DNA from 3 places in the Modestobacter marinus genome. Region 3 is predicted to be linked to each of the others. Evidence: predicted binding sites of a transcription regulator. Region 3 holds the regulator's gene; each other region holds the start of a gene.
What was found. The regulator LexA, encoded in region 3, represses DNA repair genes until DNA is damaged. The targets are predictions, from matches to a motif close to TCGAACANNTGTTCGA.
Positions count from the first base shown of each region.

Region 1 (6,780 bases), 2.7 Mb from region 3:
CGGCGGCCGCGGCCCGGCTGGGCGGGATCGACGACGTCGTCGCGGTCAGCCCGCCGGTGGTCTCACCCGACGGTGCGGTCGCCGTGCTGGAGGTCCAACCGGCGTTCGGGCCGGCCGACGAGCGCACCCCGGACCTCCTCGCCCAGCTGCGCGCCGACCTGGACGGCGCGGAGGTCACGGGCAGCACCGCGATGTTCTCCGACATCTCCGTGCTGCTGTCGGACCGGCTGTGGCTGGTCGTCGGCTTCGTCGTCGCGGTCTCGATGCTGCTGCTGGCCGCGATGTTCCGCTCGGCGGTGGTGCCGGTGAAGGCGGCGGTGCTCAACCTGCTGTCCATCGGTGCGGCCTACGGCGTCGTCACCGCGGTGTTCCAGTGGGGCTGGGGCAGCGACCTGGTGGGCCTGGACGGCGCGATGCCGGTGTCGAGCTGGCTGCCGATCCTGATGTTCGCGATCCTGTTCGGCCTCTCGATGGACTACGAGGTGTTCCTGCTCTCCCGGATCCGGGAGCACTGGCTGCGCAGCGGGGACGCCCGGGACAGCGTCGTGCGGGGCGTCGCCGGCACGGGGCGGGTCATCTCCACCGCCGCGGCCGTCATGGTCGTCGTCTTCCTCGGGTTCGCCACCGAGACCGACCTCGTCGTCCGGCAGCTGGGGCTGGGCATGGCGGTCGCGGTGCTGCTGGACGCCACCGTCGTCCGGATGGTGCTGGTGCCGGCCACGATGACCCTGCTGGGCCGTAGGAGCTGGTGGCTGCCGGGGTGGCTGGACCGGTTGCTGCCCACGATCGAGCCGGAGGCGCCCGACGAGGACGCCGTCCCTGCCGGGGAACTCACCGCCGGCCGGCGGGACGAGGCCCGGGCCGGCGTGCCGGTCTGACCGCGGGGGAGGGCCCGTCAGCTGCGAGCTGCCGGGCCCTCCGTCGTGCCCCCGCTACGCGGCGGCGTCCCGGACCAGGGAGAAGGCGACGTCGCGGTGGGCGTCGCGCTCGGCGCGCCGGGCGTCACCGCGCCTCGGGCCGGCGGCGGGTGGCGGGTGGCGGCGACCCGATCGTCGCGACCGAGCAGGCGCACGGTGAGCATGCGGACCGAGCCGGTGACGGGCCAGCGGCGCTCCCTTGTGTCGAGGTCCCGCTGGACGCCAGGATCAGGAGTCGGCTCCAACGTCGAGGCCCGGGGGCGGGTGACATGCGGACGGCAGCAGCAGAGGCCACGTCCATGCAGTGCGAGCCCCTCCCGGACCGCTGACCGGCACCGACGTGGACAACCAGGTCGGCGCGGTGTCGGTCCACGCCGTCGCGCACGGGAGCGGTCTGCCGCTCGTCGCGCTGCACGGCGCCGGCGTGGACCACCGGGAGATCGAGGCGGCGGTCGAGGCCGTCGTCCCGGACGTCGGGCTGCGTCGGGTCTACCCGGACCTGCCCGGGATGGGCCGGACGACGACCGAGGGGCTGAACGGCAACGACGACGTCGTCACGGTGCTCGCCGGCTTCGTCGAGCAGCTGGGGGAGGGGCCGGTGCTGCTGCTCGGGCACTCCTACGGCGCCTACCTGGCGCGCGGTCTGGCGGCCCGCCGTCCGGAGCTCGTGCTCGGCCTCGCGCTGGTGTGCCCGCTGGGCGGGGGGACCGGGCAGGTGCCCGAGCACCAGGTGGTCCGCCAGGACGATGACGCGTACGACGAGCTGGCGCCGGAGCAGCGGGCGGGCTTCGACGAGTACCTCGTGGTGCGGACGCGCGCGACAGCCCGCCGTTACCGCGACTCGGTCGTCCCCGGCACGACGGTCGAGGACGAAGCAGCGCTGGAACGGGTCTTCAGCGGGTGGGCGATCGACCTGGGCGCGGGCTACGGCGGTCCCACCCTCGTCGTCGCCGGGCGCCGCGACTCCACCGTCGGGTACGCCGACGCGGTCGGCCTCCTCGCGCACCACCCGAACGCCACCCTGGCGGTCGTGGACGGCGCCGGCCACGCGCTGGTGCACGAGCGGCCCGAGGTGTTCGGTGCGCTGCTCGGCGAGTGGATCGACCGCGCCTGGCCTCACCGCAGCCGCAGGGGCTGAACCCGGCCGCCTGGACGGGAGGTGCGCTCCGTCGGACGGCGCCACCCGGAGGACCGCCTGACGGGAGGTGCGCTCGGCCGCGTGGCGCGACTGGAGGGCCGCCTGGAGGGGAGGTGTGCTCGGCCGCGCGGCGTCCGGGGGCGGCTGGGCGGGAGGTGCGCTCGGCCCCGTGGCGCGCCCGGAGGTCGCTTGGACGGGAGGTGCGCTGGCGGTGTTGCGCGCCCGGAGGTCGGTTGGACGGGAGGTGCGCTGGTCGTGTTGCGCGCCCGGCAGGTGATCCTCGGGCACTGCCCGAGGGCGGTCTGTCAAGACCGCCAGACGATCTGTGGACAGGCTCCTGAGCTGCGGTTTCGTGTTGTCCTGGCCATCCCGGGCCGGTATTCTTCGTACACACGTTCGAAGCGGTGAGGAGGTGTTCGGTGACTGGCTCGATGACGCTGGACGCCCCCGCGCCGAACGTGGTGGTCGAGCTCCCCGGTGACCTGTTCGGGTGCGATCTGCTGTCGACACTCGACGGGTTGGCGAGCGAGGACCTGCACGCGTCGACCGATCGGGCGGTGCTGGACCGGACGGCGTTGCTGGTGGCGGCGCGGAACCGGCTCGACGCTGAGCTGGCGCGGACGGTGCGGCACGCGGGAACGACCCAGGCGGCCGAGCACGACGGGCTGAAGAGCATGCGGTCGTGGCTGATCGGGCACGTGCGGCTCTCGGTGAACGAGGCGTCGCGGGTGCTGCGGGCCGGCCGGGTGCTGGAACACCTCCCGGTGCTCGCGGCCGGGTTCGCGGCCGGAGAGGTGACGGCGGCGCAGGTCGAGGTGGTGGCGGCTGCGGTCGGTCCCGGCGAGGTGGCGCAGGCGGAGGAGCAGGGCATCGACCTGGCCGGGTTCGACCAGGCATGGGCAGACGTGGCGCGGGAGTGCTCGCACGCCTCACTCGGGGTGGCGGTGCAGGCCTTCCTCGGCGCCCTCGACCCTGACGGCTGCGAGCCCGACCCGACCGAGGGGCGCCGGCTGTCGATCTCCAGGAACGCCGACGGCAGCATCACCGGCCGGTTCGACCTGGACGCCGGCGGTGGGGAGAAGGTGCAGGCGGCGATCGAGTCGATCGTGCAGGCCGACCGCCCGAAGGGCGACACCCGCACCCGGTCCCAGCAGAACGCAGACGCGCTCGTGCAGCTGTGCGACAACCAGCTCGCCTCGGGCAACCTCCCGACCCTGCGCACGGTGAAGCCGCACGTGGTGGTGGGCATCGACCTGGCGGACCTGGTCGACCCGGCCACCGGCGCCGGTGCGGGGGAGCTGGGGTTCGGGGCGACGATCTCCGCCGCCCGGGCCCGGTGGCTGGCCTGCGACGCGGATGTCTCCCGGATCGTCATGGGTCCTGACGGGGAGCCGCTGGAGCTGGGCCGTCGGCACCGGGTGGTGACGCCCGGCCTGCGCCGGGCCGTCGAGCGCCGCGACCGCAGTTGCGTCTTCGCCGGTTGCGGGGCGCCCACCTGGTGGTGCGACGTGCACCACCTGATCCACTGGGTGCACGGTGGCGAGACCAACCTGGAGAACTCCGCGCTCCTGTGCGAACGGCACCACACGAAGGTCCACCACGGCTTCCGGGTGGAACGAGATCCCGGCGGCCGATGGCGCACCTGGCGGCCCGACGGCACCGAGATCCTCATCGGACCACTGCTGCACCGATCGTGACGCTGGCCGGGGCGGCCGGAGGCCTCGGCCTGACCGAGCTCAGCCACCTGCGGCCGTTAGCGTGTCTCCTCGCAGCCCTGCCATCACCGCCCGGATCGGGACCGGCTGCGTCTCCCGGTCACGGGTCGTGGAGCTGACCGGCTCAGGCGGCCGACCGGGCGGGCCGGGGTGGCATCCGCGGGTTCCGCCGCAGGTCGGGGACAGGTGGACGTCGCCGTGACCGGCGTCAGACGCAGCGCGAGCCGTGCGCCTCATCCGCCCGGGGCGGGTGTGCCGCCGCGGATGCGGTGGAGCCGGACCTCGTGCGCCGTGAGCACCAGCAGGGTCAGCGCGGTGATGGGGAGCGCGAACCCGAACAGTGCCGCACTGAAGGGCTCGAGTGCGTCGTGGTCGGCGGCGGCCAAGAGGAGGTAGGTGACGTACACCGCGTAGTAGCCCACGAAGACCGCCGCCTCCCAGCGGGCGATGGTGAACCCGGTGAACACCACCGGCAGCAGCGCGATCGCCACCGCGACCATGACGGGCAGGTCGAACCGCAGCGCCGCCGCGTCCACCGGTACGCCGTCCGGGGCGATCCCGGCGGTCAGGCCGAGCACCGCGGTGATGTTGAAGATGTTGCTGCCCACGACGTTCCCGATGGCCATCTCGCGCTCCCCGCGCACGGCGGCGATGACCGAGGTCGCCAGCTCCGGCAAGGACGTGCCGATGGCGACGACGGTCAAGCCGATCACCAGGTCGCTGACGCCGAGCGCGCCCGCCAGGTCGGTGGCGGCAGTGACCAGCAGCCGGGCTCCGGCCACCAGCAACGCCACCCCCACGACCAGGCGGACCAGGTCGACCAGTGGCCTGGTGGGGGCCGTGGTCGCAGGCGTGTCGCTCTGCTCGTCCGTCCCCGCACGGCGTCCGAGGATGACGGTCCAGGCGACGTAGGGCACGAGCAGCGCCACGAGCACCGCCCCCTCCAGCCGACCGACCGCGCCGTCGAGGGCCAGGAGCAACACCAGTACCGACAGCGCCACCATGACCGGGACGTCCAGGCGCACCAGCTGGCTGCGGACGGTGACCGGCAGGACCACAGCCGCCAGACCGAGTACCAGTAGCACGTTGGTGATGTTGCTGCCGACTACGTTGCCGACGGCGAGGCCCGGCGTGCCGGACAGCGTCGCGTCGAGGGAGACCGCGAGCTCGGGCGCCGAGGTGGCGAAGGCGACCACCGTCAGGCCGACGACCAGCGGTGACAGCCCGGTCGCCCGTCCCAGGCCGCTGCCGCCGCGCACGAGCAGCTCGCCCCCGAGGACCAGCGCCGCGAACCCGGCCAGCAGCGCCAGTGTCGTGAGGAGCCCCACGCGCGGAGTCTAGGGCCCCGACCGGGTGTGCGGGAGGCTCGGCGGACTGGTGGCCGGGCGTCCGCTCGATCGACAATGTACGCAATTTGGTTCTAGAATTGCAGTGCACCCCTATTGTCCCGTGCTGACGGGGAGGTCGACGTGTCGCTGCTCGACTGTCGCGCCGGGAGCCGGGGTGCGCGCGGGAGTCCGCCGTGATCCTGGTGCTCGCCCTGGCGGCCATGGCGCTCCTGGCCGCCGCGGCACCGCTGCTGGTGCGGGCGGGCTGGGGACGCAACGCCGGCTACGCCCTGGCCGCGGGCTTCGCCGGCGTGGCGGCTCTGCTGGGATCGGCCGTGCCGCACGTGCTGGCCGGTGGGACGGTGGACGTGTCCGCCCGCTGGCTGCCCTCCCTGGACGTCGACTTCGCCCTCCGGCTCGACGGGCTCGCGTTGCTGTTCAGCATGATCGTGCTCGGCGTCGGCGCGCTGATCATGGCCTACTGCCCCCGCTACCTGGGGCCCACCGGGCGGCACGGTGCGGTGTACGGGCTGCTGACCCTCTTCGCCGCGGCGATGCTCGGCCTGGTCCTGGCCGCCGATGTGGTGCTGCTGTTCGTCTTCTGGGAGCTGACCACCTTCTGCTCCTTCCTGCTGGTCGGGCTGACCGGTGGCCGGGCCACCCGGCCGGCCCGGCGGGCGCTGCTCGTCACCGCCGCCGGGGGGCTGGCCCTGCTCGTGGCCGTCGTCCTGCTGACCGGGGTCACCGGCACCACGGACCTGGCGGCGATCCTCGCCGACCCCGACCGGGTGCTCGACTCGCCGCTGGCCGGACCGATCGCCCTGCTGGTCGCCTTCGCCGCCTTCACCAAGTCCGCGCAGGTGCCCCTGCACTTCTGGCTGCCCGGCGCGATGGTCGCGATGACGCCGGTCAGCGCCTACCTGCACGCCGCGACGATGGTCAAGGCCGGCATCTACCTGCTGATGCGGACCTCGCCGCTGTTCTCCGACCTGCCGCTGTGGTCGGCCCTGCTGCTGTCGGTCGGGCTCACCTCGGCGCTGGTCGGCGCCTTCATGGCGCTGCGGCAGCACGACCTGAAGGCGATCCTCGCCCACTCGACGGTCAGCCAGCTCGGCTTCCTCGTCGCGGCGATCGGGGTGGGCACGGGCACCGCCCTGGCCGCCGCGATGCTGCACACGGCCGCCCACGCGCTGTTCAAGGCCACGCTGTTCATGCTGGTCGGGATCATCGACAAGGAGACCGGCAGCCGCGACATCCGTCAGCTGTCGGGGCTGTGGCGGGTGATGCCGGTGACCGCCGCGGTCACCGGGCTGGCCGGCCTGTCGATGGCCGGCATCCCGCCGCTGCTCGGGTTCGTCAGCAAGGAGTACCTGTTCCAGGGCCTCTTCCAGGCCGACGTCGTGCCCGGTGCCGGCCTGGTGGCCGGGGTGCTGGGCGTCACGGCCTCCGCGCTCACCACCGCCTACGGCCTGCGGATCTTCTTCGGCGCCTTCGGCGGCGTGACCCGCCAACCCGACCTGTACGAGCCCTCGCCGGCCTTCCTGGCGCCCGCAGTGGTGCCGGCTCTCGCGGGGCTGGTCCTGGGGTCGGGCATCAACCTGCTCAACCCGGTCGTGGTCCGGGCCGGTGCCGACGTGCTGCCCGATGCGCCGATGCGGCCCTTCCAGTTCTGGCACGGACTC
Region 1 is NZ_JAAMPA010000001.1:29,166-35,945, reverse strand. It holds gene FB380_RS00165 (MMPL family transporter) at 1-878, shown strand, start outside; gene FB380_RS00160 (alpha/beta fold hydrolase) at 1,222-2,055, shown strand; gene FB380_RS00155 (HNH endonuclease signature motif containing protein) at 2,475-3,752, shown strand; gene FB380_RS00150 (calcium/sodium antiporter) at 4,004-5,098, opposite strand; gene mbhE (hydrogen gas-evolving membrane-bound hydrogenase subunit E) at 5,293-6,780, shown strand, end outside.
Region 1: a site for LexA is predicted at 2,440-2,455, ahead of FB380_RS00155 (HNH endonuclease signature motif containing protein). Genes of this name have one in related genera too.

Region 2 (6,780 bases), on a different contig from region 3:
GGACCCACCGGGCGTGCGCGCGTTCACCCGGCGCGGTCAACGTCAGGAAGCTGCCGTGGCCACGGTGCGCCGTCGCGGTACGGGACTCCGCTATCCGGACGAGCAGCCGTCGGTATCGGTCGGAGCAGGGCACGCATCGGGAAGCCCGGTGTGCCCGGCAAGCCCAGACGAGACGACGGTCGCAGACGCGACACACGACGAGCAGGGGCGAAGTGCAGTCCAACCCATCGACGCCGCCTGCAGGCAGGTAGCCCACCACGCGCAGGCCTCGGACGCCCGGCGGGCAGACGCACCCCGGCTTCTCTTCCGATGGTTGGACATGACGGCGCGCCGGCTCAGCGGGCGCAGACACGGACGCGGCCGGAAGCGTCGGTCAGGGAGACGGGGCGGCCACAGCAGACAGCGCGGGCACGCGTGGAACGAGCGAACATGAGGCTTCCAGGGAGACGACGGGACGCGACAGATGTGCGTTGTCGCCCGCCGGTCGGCCGCCGGTCGGGGACGCATCTGTGATGTCGTCTCGCGGGCCGATCCCCTGTAAGTGGCTTGTCCCGGGCGGGGTTTGCCTCGATGGACCCCGGGGTGCAGTCGACATAGTGACACGAGCCCTGGCGCGAGCGGAAGCAGCCGCAGGCCAGACGCGTGTTGAGTTAGTGCAGGAGGAGGGTCAAGAGGCGACCCCTTCGGGGTCGCCGCCCAGAACGCCCGCTCGGGGCGGGGTCGGCCACAGGCCGCGACTCGGGCGCTGCGCACCCTCCAGCCGCGACCTGCGGCCGTCCCCCCGTCCGTCGAGGGCGCCACAGGTGCCGACGCAGCGCACGGGCGCCCTCCGGGCGACCCTTCGGGCAGACCCGTGCACCACGACGACCCCCGCGGCAAATGCACTCACTACCGGGGGGCCGGGGGGGTGGACGCCAGGACAGCTCAATGTTGGTTGCTTCATTGGGCAAGCGCCCCGGACTGCGACCGCCGGCGGCGCATCCGTCTAGGTTGTAGCGATGGAAATGGGTGAGCAGGATCAGAACGTCGGACAGCATGGCGAGCCGCCCACAACGGAACACTCAACAAGTTATCGCCCGTTTCCATCTTTCTCCGAATGGGATGCGGGCGAATTCGAAGACTCCGTATTCGCGCGCAATGAAGCATTGTTGCAGCAGCGGCGGGAGGTGGCGGGCGAGGCAGCTCTCACCGCCGCAGTGGTCACCGCCACGAGGTCGGCGGCCGTGGATACAGGAGCCATCGAGGGCCTGTATCAGGTAGATCGAGGATTTACGCGAACCGTGGCCACTCAGGCGGCAGCTTGGGAAGCTACGGTCGCTTCTCGCGGGGAGCACGTAGTTCGCGCAATCGATGACGCACTGAGGGCCTACGAGTTTGTGCTAGACGCGGCCACCGAAAGTGCGCCAGTGAGCGAGGTGTGGATTCGACAGCTCCATGCCACCATTTGCGCCAGCCAGGAGACGTATACCGTCTATACGCCTGTAGGGCCGCAGCAACGCCCTCTCCCCAAGGGTACGTACAAGACGATGCCTAACAATCCCTCGAACGCGAGCACGGGGCGCATCCATCACTACGCGCCCGTCTCAGATGTGGGAGCTGAAATGGCACGACTTGTGGATGAGTTGCGGTCAGACGCCTTCCAGCAAGCACACCCGGTGACTCAAGCCGCCTATGCCCACTACGCCTACGTGTGCATACACCCGTTCGCAGACGGCAACGGGCGGGTCGCTCGTGCGCTATCTTCGGCCTTCCTGTACCGACGCCCCGGTGTTCCGCTAGTGGTCTTCGCAGATCAGCGCGACCAGTATCTTGATGCACTAGAGGCGGCTGACGCAGGGAATTCCCGACTGTTCATCAATTTTATTGAGTCGTGCGTGGTGGACACCGTGGGAGTTGTCTGCGCGAGCGTTCACCCAGATGTTCAGTCAGCCGCACTGAGCCTGGCAGCCATGGAACGCTTTTATGCGTCCACAACCTCAGAAGCCGAGTTCGACACAGCAGCAGTGCGGCTGGCGAAACTTTTGCACGACGAGCTTCAAGCGCAGGTGGAGGCCCTTCCGCGTTCCGAAATGATCACCGTCCGCGTTCAACGGCTCTCGTCAATGCCGAAGAATCCAACCTCTTATAGGCAGGCTGCGCGTCAGGCGAATACGCACTTGGTCTTGTCCAGTGCTCCGCCAGCGAGAGCCCAACTCTTTCTCGGTCTGGCTGTCTTTGTTAGGAATACGCCTGAGGCATCTTCTGACTTCGCTATCGCTTCCGATGTGAACGACGAGGTGCTGGAGGTCGCTCTTAGGGAGATTGTCCCTGCGGTGTCGGCCACCCTGCGCCTGAAAGTAGCCGGATGGGTGGACGGGCAGGTCGCGGGTGGCATGGCTCAGCTACTCGCTGCGGCCGAGGTCTCTTGGAAAGCTAGTCGTGGGTAGCGGCTGAGCCCACCCAAGGTGAGCTTGGCGCCGCGCGAACCTCGGTGATCTCCAAGGTGGTCGGTGCTGGTGTCACCTAGCGGACGAGTCGGCCGCTCTCCGCCGCCCCAGGGCACGGGCAGACCGTCAGGGGTGGTCCTGGGTATGGCTGAGGTTGGTGCAGTCGGTGGCTCCGCCGCAGGCGTGGGCGGTGACGTGGTCGAGGTCGGTCCAGCCGACGCGTTGGCCGCAGTTGGGGAACCGGCAGCGTTGGTCGCGGGTGAGGACGAAGGCGCGTTGGCGGTCGGTCGGGGTGTAGGCGTCGGTCGGTGGCGGCGGTCCGAGCACTGCGCACTCGCAGCTGGATGGGTCTGTGTGGGTCGGGCAGCTGCGGCGGGCCAGGCGGGCGAGTTCGGTGGGGGTGAGCGTGGCCAGCAGCTGCCCGTTCGGGCCGGTGAGGGCGTAGGTCAGGGTGCCGCCCTCGGGGGTGGTGAGGCCGAGGGCGCCGACCCGGGCGAGGAGTTCGCGCAGGTGGGCGGCGGTGATCGGCAGGCCGTTGACCTCACCCGGTGTGCTGCTGGTCCCGGTGAGGGCGTGCAGGTCGGCGGTGATGGTGAGGTGGGCGGCCACCGCGGGCAGGCCGGTGTCGGCGGGGCGGCGGATCAGCGCCGAGAGCACGTGCGCCCGCAGCGCCCCGATCGGGCGGGGGTCGCCGTCGGCTTTGAGCATCCGGGCGAGTTGGTCGAGCAGGTCGTGGCATTCGGCGGCCTCGTCGGTGGGCAGGTCCGCGGCCAACGTGGACCGGCCGTCGATCCCTGAGGGGTAGAGGCGTACGTCGGCGGACTTCGCGGCTTCGGCCTGGCGTTCCTCACTGGCGGCGGCGTCCAGGCGGAGCAGTTCTTCGGTGGCGCGTTTCTCCAGCCGCGCGACCGACAGGTCCCGCGCCTGGTCCAACAATGCGGCCTCCACCTGGCCGGCGAGCTGGGCGTGGGTGTGCTCCAGGACATCGGCCAGTACCTGGGCGCGGCGTTCGTCCAGTTCCCCGGTGGCCAGGGCGGCGAAGGTGGCCGGTAGCTTCCTCGACCAGGTCAGCGCCCGTCGCAGCCGGACCGCCGCCGTCCCCCGACCGAGGTTGAGGACGGTGGCGAGTTCGGCGAGGAAGAACTCACTGATCTCCTCACCACCGGGTTCATTGGCCCACCCGGGCCGTCGGGCTCCGGGGCCGTCGGGGTCCAGGGCGGCGGGCCGGTGGCCGGCCAGCTCCAGGATCAGCTCGGCCTCCTCGGCGGCGGCCATCGCCCGCCGCCGCTGCACGCCCCGCAACCGGGTGGCCAGCCGCTCGTCGGCGGGCACTGCACCGTTGTGGCGGTGCCAGTCACCGGTGAAGACGATGTCGATCAGACCCCGCCACGGGCCTGAGGGGATCGCCGTCGTCGTCACGCATCGAACATACGTTCGAGGTCTGACAGTTTTAGCGGAGTCGGCTCGCCTCTCGTCGCGAGGTCGTGACTCACTCCGGTTCAGCGGGCGCTGCCCACCCGGGCTCGGCCGGCTCAGCTCGGCCCGGCTCAGCCCGCCTGGGTTCGCAGGCTCGGCTCGGCTCGGCTCGGCTCGGCTCGGCTCGGCTCGGCTCGGCTCGGCTCGGCCCGGCTTGGCTTGGCCCGGCCCGGCTCAGCCCGCCTGGGTTCGCAGGCTCGGCCCAGCTTGGCCCGGCTCGGCCAGGCCCGGCTCGGCCGGGCTTTGCCGGCTTGGCTTGGCTCAGCCCGGCTTTGCCAGCCCAGCCCGGCCCCGGCTCTACCGGCTCGGCCGGGCCCGGCTCTGCTCGGCAGACCCGGTTCGGCCGGGCTTCGCCGGCTCCGCCTTGCCGGCTCTGCTCGGCCGGCTTCGCTCGCCCTCGCGAGGCTCTGTTCGCCCCCGGCGCACGACGCGAGAGCGGCGACGGCCGGGAGGCGTCCTGCGTCAGTCCCGGCGGCCGGCGTCCACCAGGCGCATCACCAGCACGCCCTCCTCGTCGGAGGCGTCGAGGTCGACCTCGGCGTCGAAGCCCCAGTCGTGGTCGCCGGCCGGGTCGTCGAGGATCTGCCGCACCCGCCACAGCCGCGGCTCGGTCTTGTCCACGATCAGCAGGGCGGGGCCGCGGGCGTCGGCGCCGGTGCCCACCTCGGCGTGCTCGGCGAAGTAGGCCTGCACGACCTCGCCCCACCGGTCGGCGTCCCAGCCGGCGGTGGAGTCGAGCTCGCCCAGGTCGTACCAGCGGCGGCGGGCGATGAGGTCGACCCGGCGGAAGAGCGCGTTGCGGATCATCGCGGTGAACGCCCGCTCGTTGCCGGTCAGCGGGCGCGGGCGGGCCGGCACGCTCACCGGCGCGTCCAGCGGCTGGTCGGCGCTGGTCAGCTGCTCCCACTCGTCCAGCAGCGACGAGTCGACCTGGCGCACCAGCTCACCGAGCCACTCGACGAGGTCGGTGACCTCCTCGGTGCGGGCGTCGGCGGGCACCCCGGACCGCAGCGCCTTGAAGGCGTCGGAGAGGTAGCGGAGCACCGCGCCCTCGGAGCGGGTCAGGCCGTAGTGGTTGACCAGCTCGCGGAAGGTCATCGCCTGCTCCCACATGTCCCGGACGACGGACTTGGGGGAGAGCTGCGCGTCCGCGGCCCAGGGGTTGCCGGCGGAGTAGACCTCGAAGGCGTGGTCGAGCAGCTCCTCGAGCGGCTTGGGGTAGGTGATCTCCTCCAGCAGCTCCATCCGCTCCTCGTACTCGATGCCCTCGGCCTTCATCTGCGCCACGGCCTCTCCCTTGGCCTTGTTCAGCTGCGCGGAGATGATCTGGCGGGGGTCATCCAGCGTCGCCTCGATGACCGAGACGACGTCCAGGGCGTAGGTGTCGTTGCCCTCGGCGTCCGGGCCGGGGGAGAGCAGGTCGATCGCGGCGAGCGCGAACGTGGACAGCGGCTGGTTGAGCTGGAAGTCCGGTGGCAGGTCCAGGGTCAGCCGGTAGCGCCGGCCGTCCGGCTCGGGCACCTCGAGTCGCTCGATCACGCCGGCGGTGACCAGCGAGCGGGCGATCCCGATGACCTCGCGGACGTGCCGCAGCTGCCGGGAGCGCGGCTCGTGGTTGTCGGTGAGCAGGTGCCGCATCGCCGCCACCGGGTCACCCGGCCGGGCCAGCACGTTGAGCACCATCCCGGTCGAGACCCGGAAGTGGCTGGTCAGCGGCTCGGGGTCGGCGTTGATCAGCCGTTGCTGGGTCGACTCGCTCCACGGCACCATGCCCTCGGGCACCTTGCGGCGCACCAGCTTGCGGCGCTTCTTCGGGTCGTCGGCGACCTTGGCGAACTGCTTGAGGTTCTCCACCTCGTGCTCCGGCGCCTGGACGACGACGGTGCCGGCGGTGTCGTAGCCGGCCCGCCCCGCCCGCCCGGCGATCTGGTGGAACTCACGGGCGTTGAGCAGTCGCATCCGGGTGCCGTCGTACTTGCTGAGCGCGGAGAACACCACGGTGCGGATCGGCACGTTGATCCCCACGCCCAGGGTGTCCGTGCCGCAGATGACCTTGAGCAGCCCGGCCTGGGCCAGCTGCTCCACCAGCCGCCGGTACTTGGGCAGCATGCCGGCGTGGTGGACGCCGATGCCGTGCCGCACCAGCCGGGACAGCGTCGTCCCGAAGGCGGAGGAGAACCGGAACCCGCCGATCATGTCGGCGATCGCCTGCTTCTCCTCCTTCGTGGACACGTTGACGCTCATCAGCGCCTGGGCCCGCTCCAGCGCGGAGGCCTGGGTGAAGTGGACGACGTAGACCGGTGCCTGCCGGGTGTCGAGCAGCTCCTGGATCGTCTCGTGCATCGGCGTCGTCGCGTAGTAGTGGTGCAGCGGCACCGGGCGCTCGGCGTGCGCGACCAGCGCGGTGGGCCGGCCGGTGCGGCGGGTGAGGTCCTCGCGCAGGGCGGTGACGTCGCCGAGGGTGGCGCTCATCAGCAGGAACTGCGCCTTGGGCAGCTCGATGATCGGCACCTGCCAGGCCCAGCCGCGGTCGGGGTCGCCGTAGAAGTGGAACTCGTCCATCACGACCAGGCCGATGTCGGCGTCCGGCCCCTCGCGCAGCGCGATGTTGGCCAGCACCTCGGCGGTGCAGGCGATGATCGGGGCGTCGGCGTTGACGCTCGCGTCACCGGTCAGCATCCCGACGTTCTCCGCGCCGAAGACGCCGCACAGGGCGAAGAACTTCTCGCTCACCAGCGCCTTGATCGGCGCGGTGTAGAAGCTGACCCGGTCGGAGGCGAGCGCGGCGTACTGGGCGCCGGTGGCCACCAGTGACTTGCCCGACCCGGTCGGGGTGGCCAGGACGACGTTGGCGCCGCTGACCAGCTCGATCAGCGCC
Region 2 is NZ_JAAMPA010000002.1:713,593-720,372, reverse strand. It holds gene FB380_RS19355 (rolling circle replication-associated protein) at 1-133, opposite strand, end outside; gene FB380_RS19350 (Fic family protein) at 999-2,426, shown strand; gene FB380_RS19345 (HNH endonuclease signature motif containing protein) at 2,553-3,845, opposite strand; gene FB380_RS19340 (DEAD/DEAH box helicase) at 4,365-6,780, opposite strand, start outside.
Region 2: a site for LexA is predicted at 3,849-3,864, ahead of FB380_RS19345 (HNH endonuclease signature motif containing protein). Genes of this name have one in related genera too.

Region 3 (6,780 bases):
CGTTCGCCCCACGTGCAGGGGCGTGCCACGCTGGAGACGATGACGACAGCCCAGAACCGCGCGATCCTCGACGGGGCCGAAGCCCGCGTCGACAAGGCGCTCGCGAGCATGCCCGACACCAAGCCCGCGCCGGCCGGCCAGTGGGACGCCGACGACGACACCACCGGCTCCTACGTCAAGGAGGAGCGCGGCGCACTCCGTCGGGTCGCGGGCCTCGGCACCGAGCTCACCGACGTCACCGAGGTCGAGTACCGGCAGCTCCGCCTGGAGCGGGTCGTCCTGGTCGGCGTCTGGACCGAGGGGACGGTGGCCGACGCCCAGCGGTCGCTGACGGAGCTCGCGGCGCTCGCCGAGACCGCCGGTTCCCAGGTCCTCGACGCGCTGATCCAGCGCCGCGACAAGCCGGACCCGGCCACCTACGTCGGCTCGGGCAAGGCCGCCGAGCTGCGTGAGGTCGTCGCAGCCACCGGCGCGGACACGGTGATCTGCGACGGCGAGTTGGCTCCTGGCCAGCTCAACCAGCTGGAGAAGGTGCTCAAGGTCAAGGTCGTCGACCGGACCGCCCTGATCCTGGACATCTTCGCCCAGCACGCCACCAGCCGGGAGGGCAAGGCCCAGGTCGAGCTGGCGCAGATGCAGTACATGCTGCCCCGGCTGCGCGGCTGGGGTGAGTCGCTGAGCCGGCAGGCCGGTGGCCGGGTCGCCGGCGGTGGCGGCATCGGCACCCGTGGTCCGGGTGAGACGAAGATCGAGACCGACCGGCGGCGGATCCGCTCCCGGGTGAGCAAGCTGCGCAAGGAGATCGCCGGCATGGCGACCGCCCGCACGACGCAGCGCAACTCCCGCGACCGCAACGCGACGCCGAGCGTGGCGATCGCCGGCTACACCAACGCCGGCAAGTCCAGCCTGCTCAACCAGCTCACCGACGCCGGCGTGCTGGTGCAGGACGCGCTGTTCGCCACTCTGGACCCGACCGTCCGCCGGGCGCAGACGCCCGAGGGGCGCGAGTACACGATGACCGACACCGTCGGCTTCGTCCGCCACCTGCCGCACCAGCTGGTCGACGCCTTCCGGTCCACGCTGGAGGAGGTGGCCGCCGCCGACCTGCTCGTGCACGTCGTGGACGGGTCCGACTCCGACCCGCTCGGCCAGATCGACGCGGTGCACACGGTGCTCAACGAGATCGACGCCGCGGCCGTGCCGGAGCTCATCGTCGTGAACAAGGTCGACGCCATGACCGAGGAGGACATGCTGGCCCTGCGCCAGGCGCTCCCCGGGGCGATGTGGGTCTCCGCCCGGACGGGCGAGGGCATCGAGGCGCTGCGCGACGTGATCGCCCAGCGGCTGCCGCACCCGCACATCGACGTCGAGGTGCTCGTGCCCTACGACCGGGGTGACCTGGTCGCCCGGGTGCACCGGGACGGCGAGGTCGTCGAGGAGGCGCACGAGGCCACCGGGACCCGGTTGACCGCGCGGGTCGACGCGGGCCTGGCCGCGCAGCTCGAGGGCTTCACGGCCCCGGCCGTCGAGCACTGACGCGCGACCCCGCTGCCGCCGGCGCACACGTGTCACGCCGCGGCAGCGGGGTCGGCGGACCGCCCGGTGGATCACGACCAGGTCACGGCCCCGGTACCGTGACGCGGTGACCAGGGGAGCGGTGGACCGCATGGCGACCGCCGCCGACCGGCCGGTCCCACGGGTGGTGGGCGTGGGCCGGCCGCCGTGGTGGGTCCTGCTCCTCGCCGCCCTGGTCACCGTCGGGGTCACCGTCAACCTGCTGGGCCGCGGGTGGCTGGAGCGGATGGACCTGCGGGTCTCCGAGGTGACCAGCGTCTGGGCGCTGCGGGACTCGTGGGCCTACTGGCCGATCTGGGTGGTCACCCAGCTGGGCGGGCGGGTGACGATCCTCGTCGTGCTGGCCGGCCTGGTCACCTGGCTGGCCGTGCGGGAGCGGACCCTCGTGCCGCTGGTCCGGGTGGTCGTCGCGTTGGCCCTGCTCACCACCGTGGTCTACGCCTTCAAGTGGGGCACCGGCCGCACGGCCCCGGCCTTCCCCGGGTCGTTCTTCCACCAGGACGGGGCCAGCTACCCCTCGGGCCACGTGGCGAACGCCGTCCTGATGTGGGGCGTGGCCCGGTGGCAGGCCGTCGAGTACCGTCTGCCCGCCGGCGTGCAGCGGGCCGCCTGGCTGCTCAGCGTGCTGGGGCCGGTGGCGACGGGAGTGGCCATGGTGGCGCTGGACTTCCACTGGGTCACCGACGCGGTGGTCGGGCTCTCGGTCGGGCTCCTGCTGTTGGGCGTGGTTCACGCACTGGACGCTGCCGTGCTGTCACGCTGGGTCGGTGCCAGAGCCGGCCGATCCGAGGCGTAGCGGCGCCACCCGCCGCAGGACGGCGGCGGGCGCCGCCCTCTGTGCGCCCGCCGGCCTGCTGCTCGCGCTGCTGCCGGCCGGGTCCGCGGCTGCCGACGACGGGGCCGCTCCCTACGGCGAGCCGGTCACCCGGTGCGAGGTCACCGACCCGCGGCTCCCCGAGCTCTCCGGCCTGGCCGGCGCCGGGGACACGATGCTCGCGATGAACGACGGCGGCGACCGCGTCGAGGTGCTGCTGCTCGACGGAGCCTGCGCGGTGGGCGAGGTGCGCTCCGCGGAGGTCGACCCCTACGACCCGGAGGACCTCGCCCTCGCCGTCGACGGCACCCTCTGGGTCGCCGACATCGGCGACAACGCGCAGAGCCGGGAGACGGTGGCGCTGATCGGCCTCCGCCCGGACGGGACCACGGTGCTGACCAGGCTGACCTACCCCGACGGGGCGCACGACGCCGAGGCGCTCCTGCTCGCGCCCGACGGCACCCCGTACCTGGTGACCAAGGAGGTGCTCGGCGCCAGCTCCGTGTACCGCCCCGATGCGCCCCTCGCCGACGGGGCCACCGTGCCGATGAGCCAGGTGGCGACGCTCGGTTTCACGTTGACCGGCACGCCGGGCGGTCCGGTGGGCCGGGCCGGACAGTTGATGGTCACCGGTGGTGCGGTCTCCACGGACGGCTCGCGCATCGCCCTGCGGACCTACACCGACGCCTACGTCTGGCCGCTGAGCGGCTCGGACGTCGCCGGAGCGCTGGCCGGGTCGCCGGTGCGGGTGCCGCTGCCGGAGGCACCCCAGGGGGAGGCCATCACCTTCGCGGCCAACGACCGGGACCTGCTGGTCGCCGGCGAGGGGCTGCCCGCGGTGGTCACCCAGGTGCCCGCCACCGGTGACCTGGCGGGCACCGCCCCGGCGGACCCGGCGGCGGCCACCGAGGACGCGGCCGGGTCGCTGGCGACCGCCGGTGGGGTGGAGCCGCTGACCGCCGGTCTCATCGCCGCCTCCGTGGCCACCGTCCTCGTGTGGCTGGGCGGCAAGCTGCGGCGGCGCCCGGCCTGAGGGCGGGCGCGGTGGCGACCCGGCCGAGGACCTGGCGGCACGCGTCGGCGGCGCCCGACCTGAACGGAGGCCCGGCGCCGCCCGCCCGGGTCAGACCCGGCGGAGCACGGTGACGACCCGGCCGAGGACCGTGGCGTCGTCGCCGGGGATGGGCTCGTAGGCGTCGTTGTGCGGCAGGAGCCACACGTGCCCGTCGCGCCGCTTGTACGTCTTGACCGTCGCCTCGCCGTCGATCATCGCGGCGACGATCTCGCCGTTCTCTGCGGTCGGCTGCTGCCGGACGACGACCCAGTCACCGTCACAGATCGCCGCGTCGACCATCGAGTCACCGGCCACCTTCAGCATGAACAGCGTGCCCTCGCCGACCAGCTCGCGGGGCAGCGGGAAGACGTCCTCGACCGCCTGCTCGGCCAGCACCGGACCGCCGGCCGCGATCCGGCCGACCAGGGGCACGTACGTGGGGCGAGGCGTCGTGGCGTCGTCGACGGCACCGGCCGCGCCCGGACCGGCCGGCCCCTCGGCGGCGGGCTCGCTCGTGCCCGTCGCGGTGGCGTCACCGGGCAGTCGCACGTCGAGCGCACGCGGCCGGTTCGGGTCACGGCGCAACCACCCCTTGCGCTGCAGCACCGACAACTGGTGGGCCACCGACGAGGCCGAGGAGAGGCCGACCGCCTCGCCGATCTCCCGGACGGAGGGCGGGTAGCCGCGGCGCTCGATGGAGTCGCGGATGACCTCGAGCACCCGGCGCTGCCGCTGGGTCAGACCGTCGCCGTCGGCGGACCGGTCGGGGAACTCGCGCACCGCGGCGCCCGCCGCCGTCGGCGCTGCGTCGTCGGCGGGTGTCGTGCTGGACGCGCCACGCCGCGAGGGACTCGTGCCGCCGCGCGCCTTCGGGCCGTCGACCGCCATGTGTCCTCCTCGTCCGGCTGCCTCGGCAGCAGTTCCCGGCGCTCTGCCGCACCGACAGCCGTGTGACCACGGCGAGCCGGGACCGCGGACGCCGCCCTCGATCGCCTCGGAACCGTATCGCCTCCGGGCCCTTCGTTCAAACACGTGTTCGAAGGAGTCGCCGTGTCGGCGTGTTCCTGTCGGAGGTGTGCGGTAGACATCGCGCAGGCGTTCGATTCGAACGCCTGTTCGACCGTCCGGCACCGTGAGACCCCTGGAGCACTCCGATGGCCAGTCCCCAGCCCGAGCTCACCGCTGCGTCTCCCGTCGCGGCGGTCGTCCTCCCGTTCCCGACCGGGCGGACGGTGACGCGTCCGCCCAGGACGGCGGCGCCGGGCCGCGGCGCCGCGCTGCGGCGGGCGCCTCGGCCGGCGGCCCCCGCGGTCGTCCGACCGGGGCCCGGCCGGGTGGGTGGAGGGCGTACGGGCCTCGACGCCCCGACCGGCGGCCGCGGTGTGCGCGGCGGTGGGTGTGCCGGGCTGTCGGTGCGGTCCGGTCGGGTCGCCGCCCGTGGTCGCGACGAGCAGCCGCCCCTGCGTCTCACCCGGCGTGGGCGGCGGGTCGTCGCCGGCCTGTCCATCGCCTTCGGGCTCTCCGTCGCCGCGGCGACGATCGCGGTCGAGGTCGGCGGGGCCGGGGGTGGCCTCGAGCTGGCGGGCTCGACGACGATCGTGGTCCAGGACGGGGACACGCTGTGGTCCATCGCGGGGGAGATCGCGCCCGAGGAGGACCGGCGCGCGGTGGTGGACGCCCTGCTCGACGTGAACGACCTCCCCGGTGTCGACCTCGTCCCCGGCCAGGTGCTCGAGCTCCCGTGAGCCGTCCGCCGGTGGGCGTACCTCCGGTCGGGCGGTGCGCCGAGAGTGTCGGGCGTGCCCTCGCGTCGCGGCCCTGACCTGCCCGATCGGGGCCGGCGAGCCCGGTGTGGGTGGCCGCGGATGGGGCGGGCGGGGTCCTCGGGGCAGATGCGGAAGACGACACGCTCGTCAGGGCTTGCACACCTGTAGGGGTGGTCGTACGGTTCCACCACAACATCTAGTAGTTACAGGGCTGTAAGCCATCCACAGCCGTTCCACACGTTCTCCCCGGCGCATCCACCGGATGTCCCCGGCGCAGTCCACAGCACGGCCTTCGGCGGGGAGCCCGGTCACGGTCTTACGACGCCGTGGGCAGGCCCCGCACGACACCTCGGGGAGGAGGAGATCGACATGCGCTGCCCCTTCTGCCACAACCCCGACAGCCGGGTCATCGACTCCCGGGAGACCGACGAGGGGGCGACCACCCGCCGTCGACGCTCCTGCCCCGGCTGTGGGCGCCGCTTCACCACCGTGGAGGAGGCGGTCCTCGCCGTCGTCAAGCGCAGCGGCGTGAGCGAGCCCTTCACCCGCGGCAAGGTCGTCGCCGGCGTCCGGCGCGCCTGCCAGGGGCGGCCGGTCGACGAGCACCAGCTGGCCCTGCTCGCCCAGCAGGTGGAGGACGCCGTGCGGGCCACCGGCTGCGCCGAGATCCCCAGCCACGAGGTCGGCCTGGCCATCCTCGGCCCGTTGCGCGACCTGGACGAGGTCGCCTACCTGCGTTTCGCCAGCGTCTACCGCAGCTTCTCCTCGGTCGCCGACTTCGAGAAGGAGATCGCCGAGCTCCGCGGTGCACCGGCCCGCAGCGCCGCGAAGCCCTCCGACGCGAAGCCCTCGGACGCGACGCCCTCCGAGGCGCCGCCCGCCGAGCGGGGCCCGGTCGACGGCGACCGGGAGAGCCCCGCGACCGGCACGACCACCCGCCGGCGAGCTGCCGAGCGGCCGCGACCAGTCGACGGCGGCAGCGCCGGCGGCCCGTGAGAACTGTCCGACCCCTCCGCTAGACAGGTCTCGACGAGGAGACCGCACGACCCGGCTCCGGCACCCCGCCGGCTTCCCCAGCCGCTCCGCCAGCACCACCGCACCAGTCCGACCCAGGGAGCCCTCGCACGATGACCGAGACAGCCGACCGCCTCAGCACCAGCCGGAACCGCCGCACCGCCAAGGCCCCCAGCCGCGGCAAGGGCCTGAAGGTCAAGCGGGTGTTCACCACCGCCGGTGTGCACCCCTACGACGAGGTCGTGTGGGAGCGCCGCGACGTCGTCATGACCAACTGGCGGGACGGCTCGATCAACTTCGAGCAGCGCGGGGTCGAGTTCCCGGCCGAGTGGAGCATCAACGCCACCAACATCGTCACCACCAAGTACTTCCGGGGTGCGGTCGGCAGCTCCCAGCGTGAGACGAGCCTGCGGCAGCTCATCGACCGGGTCGTCCTGACCTACGGCGCGGCCGGCCGTGAGCACGACTACTTCGCCAGCGAGGGCGACGCCGAGGTCTTCGAGCACGAGCTCACCTGGATGCTGCTGCACCAAGTGTTCAGCTTCAACTCGCCCGTC
Region 3 is NZ_JAAMPA010000001.1:2,741,035-2,747,814, forward strand. It holds gene hflX (GTPase HflX) at 40-1,536, shown strand; gene FB380_RS13000 (phosphatase PAP2 family protein) at 1,643-2,371, shown strand; gene FB380_RS13005 (hypothetical protein) at 2,343-3,422, shown strand; gene lexA (transcriptional repressor LexA) at 3,513-4,331, opposite strand; gene FB380_RS25995 (LysM peptidoglycan-binding domain-containing protein) at 4,856-5,188, shown strand; gene nrdR (transcriptional regulator NrdR) at 5,579-6,205, shown strand; gene FB380_RS13025 (vitamin B12-dependent ribonucleotide reductase) at 6,337-6,780, shown strand, end outside.